One region of the Cohnella algarum genome, then DNA from elsewhere that is predicted to be linked to it. Evidence: predicted binding sites of a transcription regulator. Region 1 holds the regulator's gene; the other holds the start of a gene.

The links. The regulator CtsR, encoded in region 1, represses protease genes until heat stress. The targets are predictions, from matches to a motif close to ATGGTCAATAAAGGTCAAACA.
Region 2: JW799_RS09625 (DUF4011 domain-containing protein) is a predicted target of CtsR. The motif match lies at 4,096-4,116, and genes of this name have one in related genera.

What each region holds. Positions count from the first base shown of each region.
Region 1 covers NZ_JAFHKM010000002.1:889,331-896,942, reverse strand. Annotated here, with positions in the region: gene JW799_RS04235 (PhoX family protein) at 1-1,471, shown strand, start outside; gene tatA (twin-arginine translocase TatA/TatE family subunit) at 1,506-1,751, shown strand; gene tatC (twin-arginine translocase subunit TatC) at 1,744-2,496, shown strand; partial or broken gene JW799_RS04220 (GNAT family N-acetyltransferase) at 2,622-3,443, shown strand; gene JW799_RS28275 (sterol carrier protein domain-containing protein) at 3,515-3,796, shown strand; gene JW799_RS04210 (CtsR family transcriptional regulator) at 3,953-4,414, shown strand; gene JW799_RS04205 (protein-arginine kinase activator protein McsA) at 4,447-4,953, shown strand; gene JW799_RS04200 (protein arginine kinase) at 4,972-6,033, shown strand; gene clpC (ATP-dependent protease ATP-binding subunit ClpC) at 6,072-7,612, shown strand, end outside.
Region 2 covers NZ_JAFHKM010000002.1:2,117,585-2,125,196, reverse strand. Annotated here, with positions in the region: one part of gene JW799_RS09645 (IS3 family transposase) at 1-488, opposite strand, end outside; one part of gene JW799_RS09645 (IS3 family transposase) at 488-956, opposite strand; partial or broken gene tnpC (IS66 family transposase) at 1,430-2,485, opposite strand; gene tnpB (IS66 family insertion sequence element accessory protein TnpB) at 2,518-2,871, opposite strand; gene tnpA (IS66 family insertion sequence element accessory protein TnpA) at 2,865-3,158, opposite strand; gene JW799_RS28480 (hypothetical protein) at 3,811-4,050, shown strand; gene JW799_RS09625 (DUF4011 domain-containing protein) at 4,178-5,113, shown strand; gene JW799_RS09620 (AAA domain-containing protein) at 5,164-7,612, shown strand, end outside.

The sequences.
Region 1 (7,612 bases):
TTTCGATCCGATTCAGCCTTCCAAGGAAGACCAGCTTATTTTGCCCAAAAACTTCAAATACGACGTTGTCGCGGCTTTCGACGACGTGATCAATCCGGCGGGGGAAAAGTTCGGGTCGGGCTGCGACTACAACGCCTTTTTCCCGATTGACGGCTCCAACGTTCGCGGGCTTCTCGTCAACAATCACGAGTATACGACCATTTTCCAGATCGGCCCGGTGAAGGACGACAAGATGACCGCCGATCAAATCCAGAAAAACCTGTATTACCAAGGCATGTCCGTTATCGAAGTGTATCGCGACGAAAACGGCGTATGGAAAATGGACAAAACGTCCAAGTACGCACGCCGCATCAACGGATATACGAAATTCGACATCACCGGCCCGGCCAAGGGCACTCAGGCGCTGAAAGGCGCGACGACGGCGACGGGCACGTTCGCGAACTGCTCCGGCGGCGTCACGCTGTGGAATACGGTGCTTTCGTGCGAGGAGAACTTCGAGCAGACGGCCGCGGCGTCCAACCTGCCGGAAACGCACTACGGATGGGTCGTCGAAGTCGATCCGTTCGACAAAAACTTTTTGAAAAAGCATACGGCGCTCGGCCGGTTCAACCACGAAAATACGGCGATGGGGCTGGCCGCGGACGGACGCGTCGTCGTCTACATGGGCGATGACAAGAAGGATGCCTGCGTCTACAAATTCATCAGCAACGGCAAATTCGACAAGGCGAAGGGCCGAGCCAATTCGGCGCTGCTCGAAGACGGAACGCTGCACGTGGCCGATTTGAAAACCGGCAAATGGCGCCCGGTAACGCTCGAGGAAGTCGCCAAATCGTTCGAGGACGAGCCGGAACTGAAAGCGACGTTCAAAACGCAGGGCGACGTCGTGACGTACTGCCAGCAGGCCGCGAAGCTTGTCGGCGGCACGCCGACGGACCGTCCGGAGGATATCGAGATTTCGCCGTTCGACAACACCGTTTTCATCTGCCATACGAACAACGACAGCCACGGCAACATTCACGGCCACATTACCCGCATTTTCGAAGCGGGCAACGACCTGGGCGCCCTGGAATTCGACTTCGAGATTTTCGCCGCCGGCGGACGCCAATCCGGCTTCAGCTCGCCGGACAACCTCGCGTTCGATTCGAACGGCAACCTGTGGGTCGTCACGGACATTTCGAGCAGCAGCCAAAACAAGGGCGTGCACAAATCGTTCATGAACAACGGGCTTTTCGTCATTCCGACGAGCGGGCCGGACAAGGGCGTCGCGCTGCAATTCGCGTCGGGTCCGGTCGAATGCGAGCTTACCGGTCCTTTCTTCACGCCCGACGAGCAAACGCTGTTCCTGTCGATCCAGCATCCGGGCGAAAATACGGAGGATTTGAGCCAGCCTACGAGCACGTGGCCGCACCGGCCGGGCGAAAAAATCGCCAGGTGCGCGGTCGTCGCCATCAGCGGCTTCAAGCTGGGCTAAACCCCCGGGATAAAAAAGAAAAGGAGCGATCGCGATGCCATTCGGCAATATCGGAATCGGCGGTTTAATTCTCATTTTGATCATCGCGCTCATCATCTTCGGTCCTTCCAAGCTTCCCGAGCTCGGCCGCGCGTTCGGCCGGACGCTCAGCGAATTCAAAGGGGCGACGAATGGGCTCGTAAACGGCGAGGACGAAGGCGGCAGCAAGGAAACGGGTTCGCAAGCCGCTTCGACATCGGCTCCGCAAGCCGTCGCGGCGCAGAACAAGCCGAATGCGTAACCCGAACGACCAGAGCGCTCTCGAGCATCTGGAGGAAATGCGGACTCGCATCATCCGCACGCTCGTCGCCTTTGTCGTGGCGATGGCGGCGGCGCTCCTTTACGTGCGGGACATTTACGAATGGCTCGCAAGAGATATGGACCGGCCGCTCGTTTTGCTCGGTCCGTCGGACGTCATGTGGGTATACATGATGATCGCGGGCTGCATCGCCGTCGCCGTCACGCTTCCCGTCGCCGCCTACCAGACGTGGAAGTTCGTGGAGCCGGCATTGCCGGACCGGGCGCGGCGGCCGGCGCTGCTGCTCATCCCCGCGATCGGCGTGCTGTTCGTCGCCGGCGTCGGGTTCGGCTATTTCGTCCTCTTCCCGATGGTGCTGCAATTTATGCAGAACATGGCCGCGGGCTCGTTCGAGACGATGTACACGGCGCAAAAGTATTTTACATTCATGATCCATATGACGGTTCCGTTCGGCTTTCTGTTCGAGATGCCGGCGATCGTCATGTTTTTGACCAAGCTCGGCATCGTGAATCCGGTGAGAATGGCCAAAGCGCGCAAGATGGCTTACTTCGCGCTTGTCATCCTTGCGGTTGCGATCACGCCGCCGGACATTATGTCGGACATTATCGTCATCGTTCCGTTGTTTTTGCTGTACGAAATCAGCATCACGATTTCCAAGGTCGTCTACCGCAAGCAATTGCGCCTGGCGAACGCGGATAGCGGGTCTTCCCTGGCGCCGCAAGATTAAGCCGCATCAGCCGTCTCTTCGCCGAATCCGGGCGGGGAGACGGTTTTTTGTCCCTTGCCGTTCCGCGCGACGAGTGCGAACCGCGTTGAAATGCGTTATGATGGAGCCAAAGGGAGGCATGCCGCATGCAGATTCGTCAGCTTACCGCGAATGAGATGGAGGAGCGTATCGCGCTGTCCGAATTCGCGTTTCAAAAAGGGTTGTCCGAGGAGGAGGCGAAGGAATACAAGGCTTCGTTTCGGCCGGAGGAGCATTGGGGGGCGTTCGGCGAGGACGGCAAGCTGATGTCCGGGCTTCATTTGATTCCGTTTGAAATGCGGGCGGGACGGACGTTGTTGAAAATGGGAGGCATCGCCAGCGTCGCGACCTGGCCGGAAGCGAGAAGATACGGCTGCGTAACGAAGCTGCTCGGTCAAGCGCTCGTCACGATGCGCGAACAAGGCCAAACGGTAAGCATGCTGCATCCGTTCTCGTTTCCTTTTTACCGTAAATTCGGCTGGGAAATGACCGTCGAACGAAAGATGTACGTCATTGCGCAGAGCCAGCTCCCGAAACGCTCGGAAGTCTCCGGAAAAATCGTCAGGGCGGCCAAGGAAGCCGACGCTTTCAACGACCTGTACGACCGGTTCGCCATGGGCCGCGTCGGGATGCTGAAGCGTTCGCCGGAATGGTGGCGCTCGAAGGTATTTTCCAAGCCGGGGCTTGCGGCGATCTGGAAAAACGAAAGCAGCGAGCCGGAAGGCTACATACTCTATGAGGTGAGCGGCGGAACGTTTGCCGTTCACGAATGGGTCGCGCTGACCGAAGAGGCGCGGCGCGGGCTTTGGCAGTTCGCGGCCAACCACGATTCGATGGCCGACAAGGTGACGATGACGGTTCCGGCCGATGACGAAAGCCCGTTCCTTTTCGCCGATCCCCGGTTCAAGCAGGAAGTGGTCCCTTACTTCATGTCGCGAATCGTGGATGCGGAAGGCTTCGTCTCCTTGCTTCCGTTCGCCCCGGGGCCGGGAACGAAAGCTTGCGGCTTGCGCTCCGCGACGAATTCGCGCCGTGGAACGACGGCGTTTTTCGCATCGAGTGGGACGCGGAAGGCGCCGCGCGAATGCGCCGCGAGGAGGAGGCGGCCGTCCGTTCCGACGGGGTCGCTTGCGATATTCAAACGTTGACCGCGATGCTGCTCGGCAACCGGCGTCCGGCGGATTTGGAGCGTTGGGGCCGGCTGCGGGGGGACGCCGAACGGATCGAGCTGCTGGAACGGCGCGTGCCGGCACATCGGCCGTACCTGGCGGATTTCTTCTGATCGCTTTCGCCCCGCGAATAAAGCGATGCCGCCCTTCCCATACTGATCAGAGGGGGCTTCGTCCCCCTCTTGGCAAATAAAACAAGATCGATTATAATAAGTCTATAGTCAAAGAAAGTCAAAGTCAGAAGGCGCTCCGGAAAGGAGGTTCTGATGGTGCGCAACATATCCGATCTGATCGAGCATTATTTGAAGCAGATCATTCATAACAGTTCGGATGGCGCGGTCGAGATTCAGCGCAGCGATTTGGCGGGTAAGTTTTCTTGCGTTCCTTCGCAAATCAATTACGTCATCAGTACCCGGTTTACCCTGGAAAAGGGGTATTACGTCGAGAGCAAGCGCGGCGGCGGCGGCTATATCCGGATTCAGCGCGTAGATCTGCCTTCGCTGGAGGCGATTCAGGCGCACGTTCAGCAGACGATCGGCGATCGGATCGATCAGACGGCTGCCGAAGGACTGATTTATCAGCTGGAAGAAGCCGGATTTATGACCGGGCGCGAGGCGGGCATGCTGAAGGCGGCCGTTTCGCGCGAGGCGCTCGCGGTCAAGCTTCCGTACCGGGATGAGCTTCGCGCGAGAATCATGAAAGCGGCGTTGTTCGCTCTGCTCACGAAGTAGGGCGAAGCGCATTCCGGAAAGGAGGAAAAGCCATGGTTTGCCAAGAATGCGGCAAACGGCCGGCAACGCTTCATTTTACGAAAATCAACAATGGAGAAAAGTCGGAGCTGCATATTTGCGAAGCATGCGCCCGCGACAAGGGCGAGATGATTCCGGGTACGGCAAGCGGCTTCTCCATTCACAATTTGCTGTCCGGCCTTCTCGATTTCGAGCCTTCGAACGTCGGATCGCGGCCGGACGTTCCCCGTTGCGAAAAGTGCGGGATGACGTACGCCCAATTCAGCAAAATGGGGAAATTCGGGTGCAGCCACTGCTACAAGCAATTTTCCGAACGGCTGGATCCGCTGCTGAAGCGGGTTCACGGAAACACGGTGCACGTCGGCAAAGTCCCTAAGCGGGCCGGAGGCCACGTGAAAGCGAAACGCGAAATCGATCGGCTTAAAAAGGAAATCCAGGTTCGAATCGAACGCGAAGATTTCGAGACGGCGGCTCAGCTCCGGGACCGGATCCGGGAGCTCGAGAACGAAATCTCGGGTTGACGAAGGAGAGGAATCTTCGTGAACAAGCAACCTTTTCAACAAGCGCTAAGTCCGTGGATGAGCAAAAAAGCGCCCGAAACGGACGTCGTGCTCAGCAGCCGGGTGCGGATCGCCCGCAATTTGCGGAATTATCCGTTTCCGCTGTTCGCCACGTCGGAGCAATCCGAGAAGGCGATGGAGCAGCTGCTTGGCATCGCGGAAAGCGGGCGGCTGAACGGGGTCGATTCCTTCCAGACGATCCGCCTGTCCGAGCTCACCGAACTGGAGAAGCTCGTCCTCGTCGAAAAGCATCTGATCAGCCCGATGCTGGCGAACGAGTCCCGGAACGGCGCGCTTATCCTTAGCAATACCGAAGACGTCAGCATTATGGTGAACGAGGAAGACCATCTGCGCATTCAATGCCTGTATCCGGGCTTTCAAATTCCGGAGGCGTGGGATTTCTCGAGCAAAATCGACGATTTGTTCGAAGAGGGCGTCGATTACGCCTTCGACGAAAAGCACGGCTATTTGACGAGCTGCCCGACGAACGTCGGCACCGGCATCCGGGCATCGGTCATGATGCATCTGCCGGCGCTCGTGCTGACCGGCCAGATCAACCGGATTTTGACGGCGGTGACGCAGGTCGGTCTCGCGGTTCGCGGGCTGTACGGCGAAGGAAGCGAAGCGACGGGCAACCTGTTCCAGGTCTCGAATCAGATCACGCTCGGCCAGTCCGAGCAGGAGATCGTCGAGAACCTGCACGCCGTCGCCAAGCAGATTATCGGCCACGAAAAAGCCGCCCGCGGCAAGCTGTTGAACGAGAACCGGATCCGGGTGGAAGATCGGGTCAAGCGCTCGTACGGCATTTTGACGCATGCGACCGTCATCGATTCGAAGGAAGCTTCGCAGCGGCTGTCCGACATTCGGCTCGGCGTCCATCTCGGCATTCTTCCGGAACTCGATCCGACCTCGCTGAACGAGTTGATCGTGTCCACGCAGCCGGGATTTTTGCAGCAGGCGTACGGGGATACGCTCATTCCCGAGCGGCGGGATATCGCCAGGGCGGAAATGATTCGAACGAAACTGGCATCCAGGGCGTAAATGTTCTATTCTTACATTAATTGGGGAGGTGCTGTCTTATGATGTTCGGAAGATTTACCGAACGCGCGCAAAAAGTGCTCGCGCTGGCGCAGGAAGAAGCGGTGCGCCTGGGACACAATAACATTGGCACGGAGCATATTCTGCTCGGTCTGATTCGCGAAGGAGAAAGCATCGCCGCCAAGGCGCTCATCGCGCTCGGACTCGGACTCGAAAAAATTCAGGACGAAGTCGAATCGCTCATCGGGCGCGGCCAGGAGCAGCCGACCAATATCGCTTATACGCCCCGCGCCAAAAAGGTCATCGAGCTGTCGATGGACGAAGCCCGCAAGCTCGGCCATACGTATGTCGGCACGGAGCATATTTTGCTCGGCTTGATCCGCGAGGGCGAGGGCGTCGCGGCCCGCGTGCTCAACAATTTGGGCATCAGCCTGAACAAGGCCCGCCAGCAAGTGCTGCAGCTTCTCGGCAGCAGCGAGAACGTTTCGCAAAACCACGGCCCGTCCGCCAACGTCAGCACGCCGACGCTTGACGGCCTGGCCCGCGACTTGACGGCGAGCGCCCGGGACAACAATATCGACCCGGTCATCGGACGGGCGAAGGAAATCGAACGCGTCATTCAGGTGCTGTCTCGCCGCACGAAGAACAATCCGGTGCTGATCGGCGAGCCCGGCGTCGGCAAAACGGCGATCGCCGAAGGCCTTGCGCAGCGGATCGTCAACAACGAAATTCCGGAAACGCTTCGCGACAAACGCGTCATGACGCTGGATATGGGGTCCGTCGTAGCGGGCACCAAATACCGGGGCGAATTCGAGGACCGGCTGAAAAAGATCATGGACGAAATCCGCCAGGCCGGCAACGTCATTCTGTTCATCGACGAGCTGCACACGCTGATCGGAGCCGGCGGCGCAGAAGGGGCGATCGACGCCTCCAACATTCTGAAGCCGGCGCTCGCCCGCGGCGAGCTGCAATGCATCGGCGCGACGACGCTGGACGAATACCGCAAATATATCGAGAAGGATGCCGCGCTCGAAAGACGGTTCCAGCCGATTACGGTCGACCAGCCGTCTCCGGACGAAGCGGTTCAAATTTTGCACGGGCTGCGCGATCGCTACGAAGCGCATCACCGCGTGAAAATCACGGACGAATCGATCGAAGCCGCCGTCAAGCTGTCCGACCGGTACATTACCGACCGGTTCCTGCCGGACAAGGCGATCGACCTGATCGACGAAGCGAGCTCGAAGGTACGGCTCCGTTCGTACACGGTACCGCCGAATCTGAAGCAGCTCGAGCAGCGTCTCGAGGATATCCGCAAGGAGAAGGACGCCGCCGTGCAAAGCCAGGAATTCGAAAAAGCGGCCGCGCTGCGAGATACCGAGCAGAAGATTCGCGAGGAGCTCGACGCGACGAAGAACCAATGGAAGGAAAAGCAGGGCCGCACCGATTCCGAGGTGACGCCGGAAGATATCGCGCAAGTCGTCGCCAGCTGGACCGGCATTCCGGTGAGCAAGCTGGCGGAGGAAGAAACCGAGCGCCTGCTGAAGATGGAGGACATCCTGCACGATCGCGTCATCGGACAGGA
Region 2 (7,612 bases), 1.2 Mb from region 1:
CAACCCCTTCACGGGCCCGGGCAACCAAGTGATATCCCACATCCATACTTCATTCGGGCCGCTCGCAGCGTGGCTGGTGATGGGTTTAAGGGTGCGTTTCTTGCTGCGCCCGCGATGGTGCTGCTGATTGTATTTATGCATCACCCGGTAAAAGCTGGACTCGGAGGCGATGTAGGTTCCTTCATCGGCCAGCGCCGGCACAATCTGGCTTGGCGGCAGGCTCCTGTACGGCGGCTGCTGAAGAACCTCCAGCACCTGCTGCTCTTCTGCATCGCTTAGCTTGTTAGCGGGTGTCGGCCGTTTGGCGTGAGGGCGTCCGTCTACGGTACCGCCTTGCTTGCGCCAGCGTTGCAGCGTTCGCTGAGTCAGTCCGAGCTCTCGGCAAGCAGCCGCTTCTCTTGCGCCGGCAGCAACGGCTTCTTGAATCAGTGTAAGGGCATGCTCGCGATCTGAGGCACTGATCATTCGTCCTCTTGGTCCCCCCAGATCGCTTGGGCCTTTTTTCGCAACACCAACAAGGCGGCGGCTTCGGCGAGCGCTGCTTCTTTGCGCTTAAGCTCTCGATTTAATGCCTTGTTCTCTTGCTCTTTCTCGCGGAGTTCCTTCTGAAGCCTGTTCGCTTGCGAGACGATTCCGCCATTGGCTTGCATACACGCATCCCGCCATGCTTCCACCTGCTCAACAAACAGCCCTTTTGTCCGACAATACTCTGCCAGTTCGATTTCGCTCAAACTTGCGGTTTCGACGACGACAGCGAACTTCTCCTGCGTACTCCAACGTTCGGGCTGTACGTCATCACCGGGTATCATACCTTGTGCTTTTGCCGCCTTCTTCCACTTAAATAAAGTCGTCTCCGATAGACCGATTTCCTTAGCAAGCCGACTGACCGGCTCGTTGTACGGGGGCATCATACGCTGTACAATGCTTTGCTTGAATTCTTTGGTTACGGGATTCACGTTCTCCACCTCGTCCTCGTTTCTCCTCACTATATATTCAATTTGGGGGTACGACAACTATTCTGACAGAGGGGGCAGCTGGCGCTTCGGTAATGTCGATATTCGATTTCATACCCACTTTCCGTTTTCTCCTGGCTCACTCGGCGGAAATGGAGCGTTTGTCCGGCCGCACATGTCCATGTATCTTGTTCGCTGTTATAAGTCCAGTTGTCGATCTTGCTGATGTCCTTTTGCCATGCCTTGCTCTTTTCGCGGTGATATGTGCTGTACTTCACAATGGCTTCGACTTCATTTTGCTCCAAGTAGTCGTAATTCTCTTCACCGCGTAAGCGTCAAATAGCCCCCACCTAGCGGCGGGAGCTCAGTTCGACTAATCTGTAGTTACTTTTTACTTAATCGGCACTCAGCCGGTAGCTCGTGCGACCATGGCATGAAGGGTTCGAGCGCGTCGGCATCGAGCGGTCCAGAGATTTGCGGCAACTGCTCGAATACTTGCGCCGGGCATGTGCCCAACAACCGACGAGCTTCACGTCTGCCACCTTGTGGTACCCAAGGTACCCATCCACATGCAAATAGCCTTTGAATCCGGACAGGAAGTTACGCGGATGTTCGCCGCCCCGCGTCCGTTGGTATTCGTAGAGTATTGCCGGCGGCACATCACGTCCGGTCCGATATAGCCACAGGTAGGACGTCGCTTCCGCGGACTTGCCTTCTTCGCGCAGCACCTGAAGCGTCGTCTCGTCGGCATGCAGCACTTCTTGCCGCAGCAGATACGCCTTCATGGCAGCAAACAGCGGAGACAGCCATTGCTCCGCACCATACATCATCCAGTTCGCCATCGTCTGGCGAGACAACGTATAGCCAAGACGCGCGAACTGCTGCTCTTGCCGGTACAGGGGCAAGCCATCCACATATTTCTGCGTCATGACGTAGGCCATGCTGGACGGCGAAGCCAAGCTTCCGGGATAGACGGGCCTCGGCATGGGCGCCGTGACGATGGGTGTCTGGATCTCATGACGCTCGCAGTGGCGGCAAGCATAGACTTGACGAATATGCCGCATGACCTTGACCTGCGGGGGCACCAGCGCGATCTCGCTGCGCATCTCAGTCGTCATCTCATGCAGCGAGCCGCCGCAGCAAGCACAGGACCGTTCGCCTTCCTCGAGTTTGTACACGACGGTCTCTACCGGCAGGTCGGAGAAGTCGTCTTCACGCTTGCCCGTCTGTTTGCGGCGCTCGTACGTGATCTTCTCTGTAGGTGGCTCTTGTCCGGCTGGTGTGGCCAGCACTTCGGCTTCGTTGAACAGATTCAGCTCCATCTGGTCCGGATTCGTCTTCTCGCTGGAAGTGCCGAAGCGCTTTTGCTGCGCCAGACGGAACTGTTCCTCGTACCACTTGAGCTTGGCCGATAGCTCGATATTTTGTTGTTCCAGCTTCGCATTTTGTTGCCGAAGCTCTTCGATCTGAGGCGATTCCGCTCGATTTTCCATATGGTATACTTCGGCACGGATGGGGGCAACGCCTGCCATAACATATGTCGAATTAAGTAAGGAATAGATTGCTAAATGACCGTAGCGGCGGTCACTTTCGGGTGAGCCTGCCGCTGGCTGAGCGAAAGTCCGTCCAGCAGCCAGCGGAGCTCGCGGGTCGTGACCGTGACCGGATCGCTGTGATCCCTGGGCCACTGGAACGTGCCGCGCTCGAGCCGGCGGTAGAACAGCCAGAAACCGTTGTGCTCCCAATACAAGATCTTTAACTTGTTCCGCTCGCGGTTGCAAAAGACGAACAAGCATGGAGAGAATGGATTCAGTCCGAGCCCCTCTTGGACAAGAGCAGCCAATCCGTCGATGGATTTACGTAAATCCGTGCTGCCACAAGCCAGAAATACCTGACGGCTGGTTAATTCGCTCAGCATATGACCTCCAAAGCCTGCACCACGTCGCGGAGCAAAGCGGGATTGAACCCGGCGTCAACCTCGATGACGGCTGCGCCGATTCGGATGCGAAGGCAAGCCGAAGGTGTGGCTTCCGGCTCGGGAGTAATATGAGCTTTGACGAAGGTGGCTGACTTGACAGCAGCAGGGGATGAACCGCTTAGCCTCTTCATCCATGTATAGAGCCCGCGACGATCCACCTGATTGGCTTTGCACCATCTTGCTGCTTTTTCTCCACTGGAACGGAAAGCGGCAATCGTTCTTCCCATTTCTTCTGTACGTCTTCTCTGGCCATAAAAAATCCTCCCCGAATTGGACTATGAGGAGGATTATCTCACGGTTATTGCAAGGAACGAAGGTGGGGAGAGTTTGACGCTTACGATTCAAATCGAATTCGGCTTTTTTATGTAGATGTTCGTTACAATTTGTCACTATTGACGATATATAGAATATTGATTACCCTACTGTAAGCATTCACCGATTGAAATGTCGGCGTAGGATTAATATCCATAAGGATTTCAGCTTGTGCCAAGTGGTAATGAGCCAAAAAATTGCGATTTTGGCGTTTCTACTCCCAATAGGGGTAACAAAACTTAATTGAGCTCAACATATTGATCAAGATCAGGAAGAAAGGCCCAATTCCTTGTGATAGAATTAAGAAGAATCTGTCGTTTAGAAGATGGCAAGAACGTATTATTCAGAATCGTTGCCAATCCCACTTATCAACGAACTGACTGTCCATGTTGATCACTTGGTGGAGAAAAGAACGCAATGCACGAGCTTCACGAGTTAATGAAGGTGATGGTTTGAGTAGTAGGACTTTTTACAAAACACCGCTCGGAGCGGGAAGCCATACGATTCCTATTGTCCAGACCGCAAACATATTGCTGGTCATGTTTTCCAAAAAAAGCGGCAGAGGAAATGCGTGACCGAATCGCACATTTACCTGGGATGGATGAAAATATTGCGGCAACCATTCAAGCCCGCACGTTTCACTCTTTTTTGCTTAAAATCATTCGAAAACATGTTGTAACACAAGTCATCTTGAGCGAAACCCGTTACCAGCATATCCTGCTGAAGCGTATGAAAAGGACTTGGAGGACGCTTATCAACCAGAATCGTTACTGTCCCTTATCTTGTTGTTGTTTAGCTTTTTCATAGAGTTTGTTGAGATTTGGCAATTTGCGACTGGTCGAAAGAAGGAGATCTTTGTCAATTGTTGAACTTAATAATAATTAGTTAGCTTTTTACATACATATGATTTAGTCCTAATGGCTGAGGTGTTATTATGGCTGCAATTGATGTCCGCATAGATAAATGGAAGAAGCGTCTTCTTGATTTGGGCAAGAAAAACAGACTCATCAACTATCGAGAAACCAAACGTTCCAACATCAAGATAGTAGCCCCTGATCTCGCTGAATTGTTTAGACTGCTCGTCGTTAATGAAACAGCTTTAGAATTCCCATTCCCATTTGAAGATTTTGATGACGATGAAGACGAAGTTAGTGAACCATATACTTCAAGTGGCGATTTACAAACCAATCAAACCATCAAAGAGCAACAGAAAACATTAAGAAATCTTAGAAACAAAGCAAAGACAGCACTTGAAGAGCAAGGTGTCAACATCCTATATCTTTCATTTGGTTTCTTGAGGTGGAAGGAGAACCAAGACTCTGATCAGATCATCACCTCCCCCATCGTACTTGTTCCGGTATCACTTACACTAGAGTCCATTACCTCGCCCTTCGTCCTACGTCTACATGAAGACGAGGTCGTGGTTAACCCAACATTAAAATATAAAATGGAACATGAATTCGGAATTACATTACCTGAATTCGATGCACACGAAGATAGCATTACCGAGTATCTCAACAACCTCAATAAATCTGTTAATAAAAACAAATGGGAAGTTGCTTTTGAGACTGGATTAAGCCTGCTCTCTTTTTTGAAAATAAATATGTACGAAGACCTGGATAAGAACCAGGATAAGATAAAGGCACACCCGGTACTTCTCGGATCGGCTGGAGACAGAAGCCAAATCAAAACACTGCCTGCAGAATTCAATCAGTATGATCACGACAGGAAGACTCGGGCTATTGATGCATTTCAAGTCGTTGATGCAGATTCTAGCCAGCAAGACGCCATTCTTTACTCCAAGAAAGGTGTCAGTTTTGTGCTGCAAGGGCCCCTGGTACTGGAAAAAGCCAGACCATTACAAACATAATCGCTGAGAGTCTTGCTGAGGGAAAACGAGTGCTATTCGTTTCGGAGAAGATGGCAGCACTTGAGGTTGTACACAAACGATTGACGCAAGCAGGCTTATCTGATTTTTGTCTCACCCTACATAGCCATAGAGCTAATAAGAAGGAAGTCCTAAACGATCTTGGAAATACATTGGCTCTTAGTAGATTTAAAGTTCATGATGAGGCAGTCTCCCAACTAGAATTACTTGAAAAGCAAAGGGAAAAATTGAACCGTTATATTACTGAACTTCACACTCCCATCCAGCCTCTCAATCTAACACTATACAGTGTTAATGGGAAATTAGCTAAGTTATACGAAACTCCAGATGTCATTTTCTCCATTGACAATGTGGGCGAAACGACACTGGAGAAGTTGAATAGATATATTTACCTTTTGAATGAACTCTCCAAAACCATCGGAAAAATGACGGAGGACTACGCACTCAACCCATGGAGAAACTGCATAGTCCCCAATGTTTCGCACGAACTTCGGCATGACATTGAAACAAACTTAAGGAAGTTGGCCCCCGCTTTCCACGTACTTGTAGAGAATTTTAATAAAGTTAATAATAACTTCGAACTGAACAGGGATTTGACCCTGGCTGCAACAGAGGATATCCTTGAGATTTTCGATATCTCGGAGAAATCACCAGGAATTCCGATTCATTGGATAACTACTGAAGATATTACTCCGCTTATTCAGCAAGCGGAGAAATATCTTGCAATGAAAAAGGAATATGAAGATTACCAGTCCGAGTTAGGCAAAATTTATGATAACGATTACTTCAATCTGCAAGCTGAAAATACAAAATCACTACTCTTATCAAGGGTTACAACAGTTAAGCCTATATTAAATGAGGATAGTTTTCCAAGTGACAATGATATTTTGAGGTTCGCAAAATCGATCATTAATGAACTGACTTCCATTTGCGGAAAAATAGAAGCTGCTTCAGCCGCGGCAGAAAGTATTTTTGAAACATTAAAAATTCCTTATAAAAGATCGATCATGGGTTTAGAAGCACTTCATACATTATTGAGCTTCATTCTTCTAAATCCAAGACCTACTGAGGCATGGTTTGACCCTGGTAAATATAATGCTATTAAGAAGTTGTCAGAAGAAGCAAAGAATAAGTACGATCAGATCAACAATCTCACAACATCCATAAGCAGCCGCTTCGATAAAGAGATCTTTGACATTGATTATTCATCTATGCTGAAACGATTCAAGATTGAATACACTACTTGGTTCAAGGTTTTTAAAAGGAGCTACAGAACAGATAAAAAACAAATTCGTGTTTTGATGAAAGATAATTCTCAGAAGTTCGATGATCAAACCATTATCTCTGTCTTAAACGAATTAAAAGAAATCGCTGATATTCATTCTTGGCTAAATGAAAATGAAAAGATACTTACTCAATTATTGGGAAGCCATTATCTTGGGAAAATGACTGATTGGGGGCTCTTGGATCAATCGTTCAAACAATTCTCAAGCATTCTCAACTGTTTCTCAGGTGAGCCTATTCCTGTTAGCGTTAAAAACTTTCTCGTTGATGGAGAAGCGAATTATCAGGACATTAAAACACGACATGAGAAGCTTGGTATCATAAAAGACCCTGATCTGGTTCTTACTCTTCAAAGGATACTGCCATCTACATCCGATTGTAAGAATTTGGATGTATCAGTACTTCTTGAAATGGTTACCGGTGTAATGAATTCACTTCAAGTACTGGATGGATTGTTTACAGAAGTGACTAAGCATAGTCATAAAGAACTTTCATATGACGAAGTTATAGATGATCTCTCCAAGTTGGAAATTATTCAGATTATTGATCGCACAATCAATAAGGAGAGCGATAACCTAAAAGAAAACTTCCAGAGTTTCTTCAACGGTAGTATCCAAACTGATTGGGGCTCCATCTTAGGATCATTATCTTGGGCCGGAGATTTTAAGAAGTTACATGAGAAGTATTTATTGCCACAGAACTTTATTGCTCGCATTTGTTCTGATTCCTCATATGTTGCAGAGGTCTCTTCTTACAAGAAGATTCTTAAGGATAGCTTGAATCATATACAGAAAGAATGGCGATGGTTTGCAAACCTCTTTGACAATGTAGAGGAGTTACAACGAACAGACTTAACCTCCATCTTATTAAAGATCAGCAAATGTCTGAACAACATATCATCTCTGGAAGAATGGATTGATTTCCGTAGCATCAGGGATGAGTGTAAGAAAGAAGGATTGTCGGAGTATGTCCAGAAAGTAGAAGAACTCAAGATCGACAAAGATCTGATAGTCGGTACATTCCTTAAGCGTTTCTATCGACTGTGGGTAGACTCTGTAATCTCAAAGTTTCCTGCAGTTAATTCTTTCCGTAGCCGTAGCCACGATGAGATCATACGGGAATTTAATCGCCTCGATATAACTCAACTTTCCTTGGCAAGAACAAGGATAAAAGAACGTCTTGTCTCAAGGTTGCCAG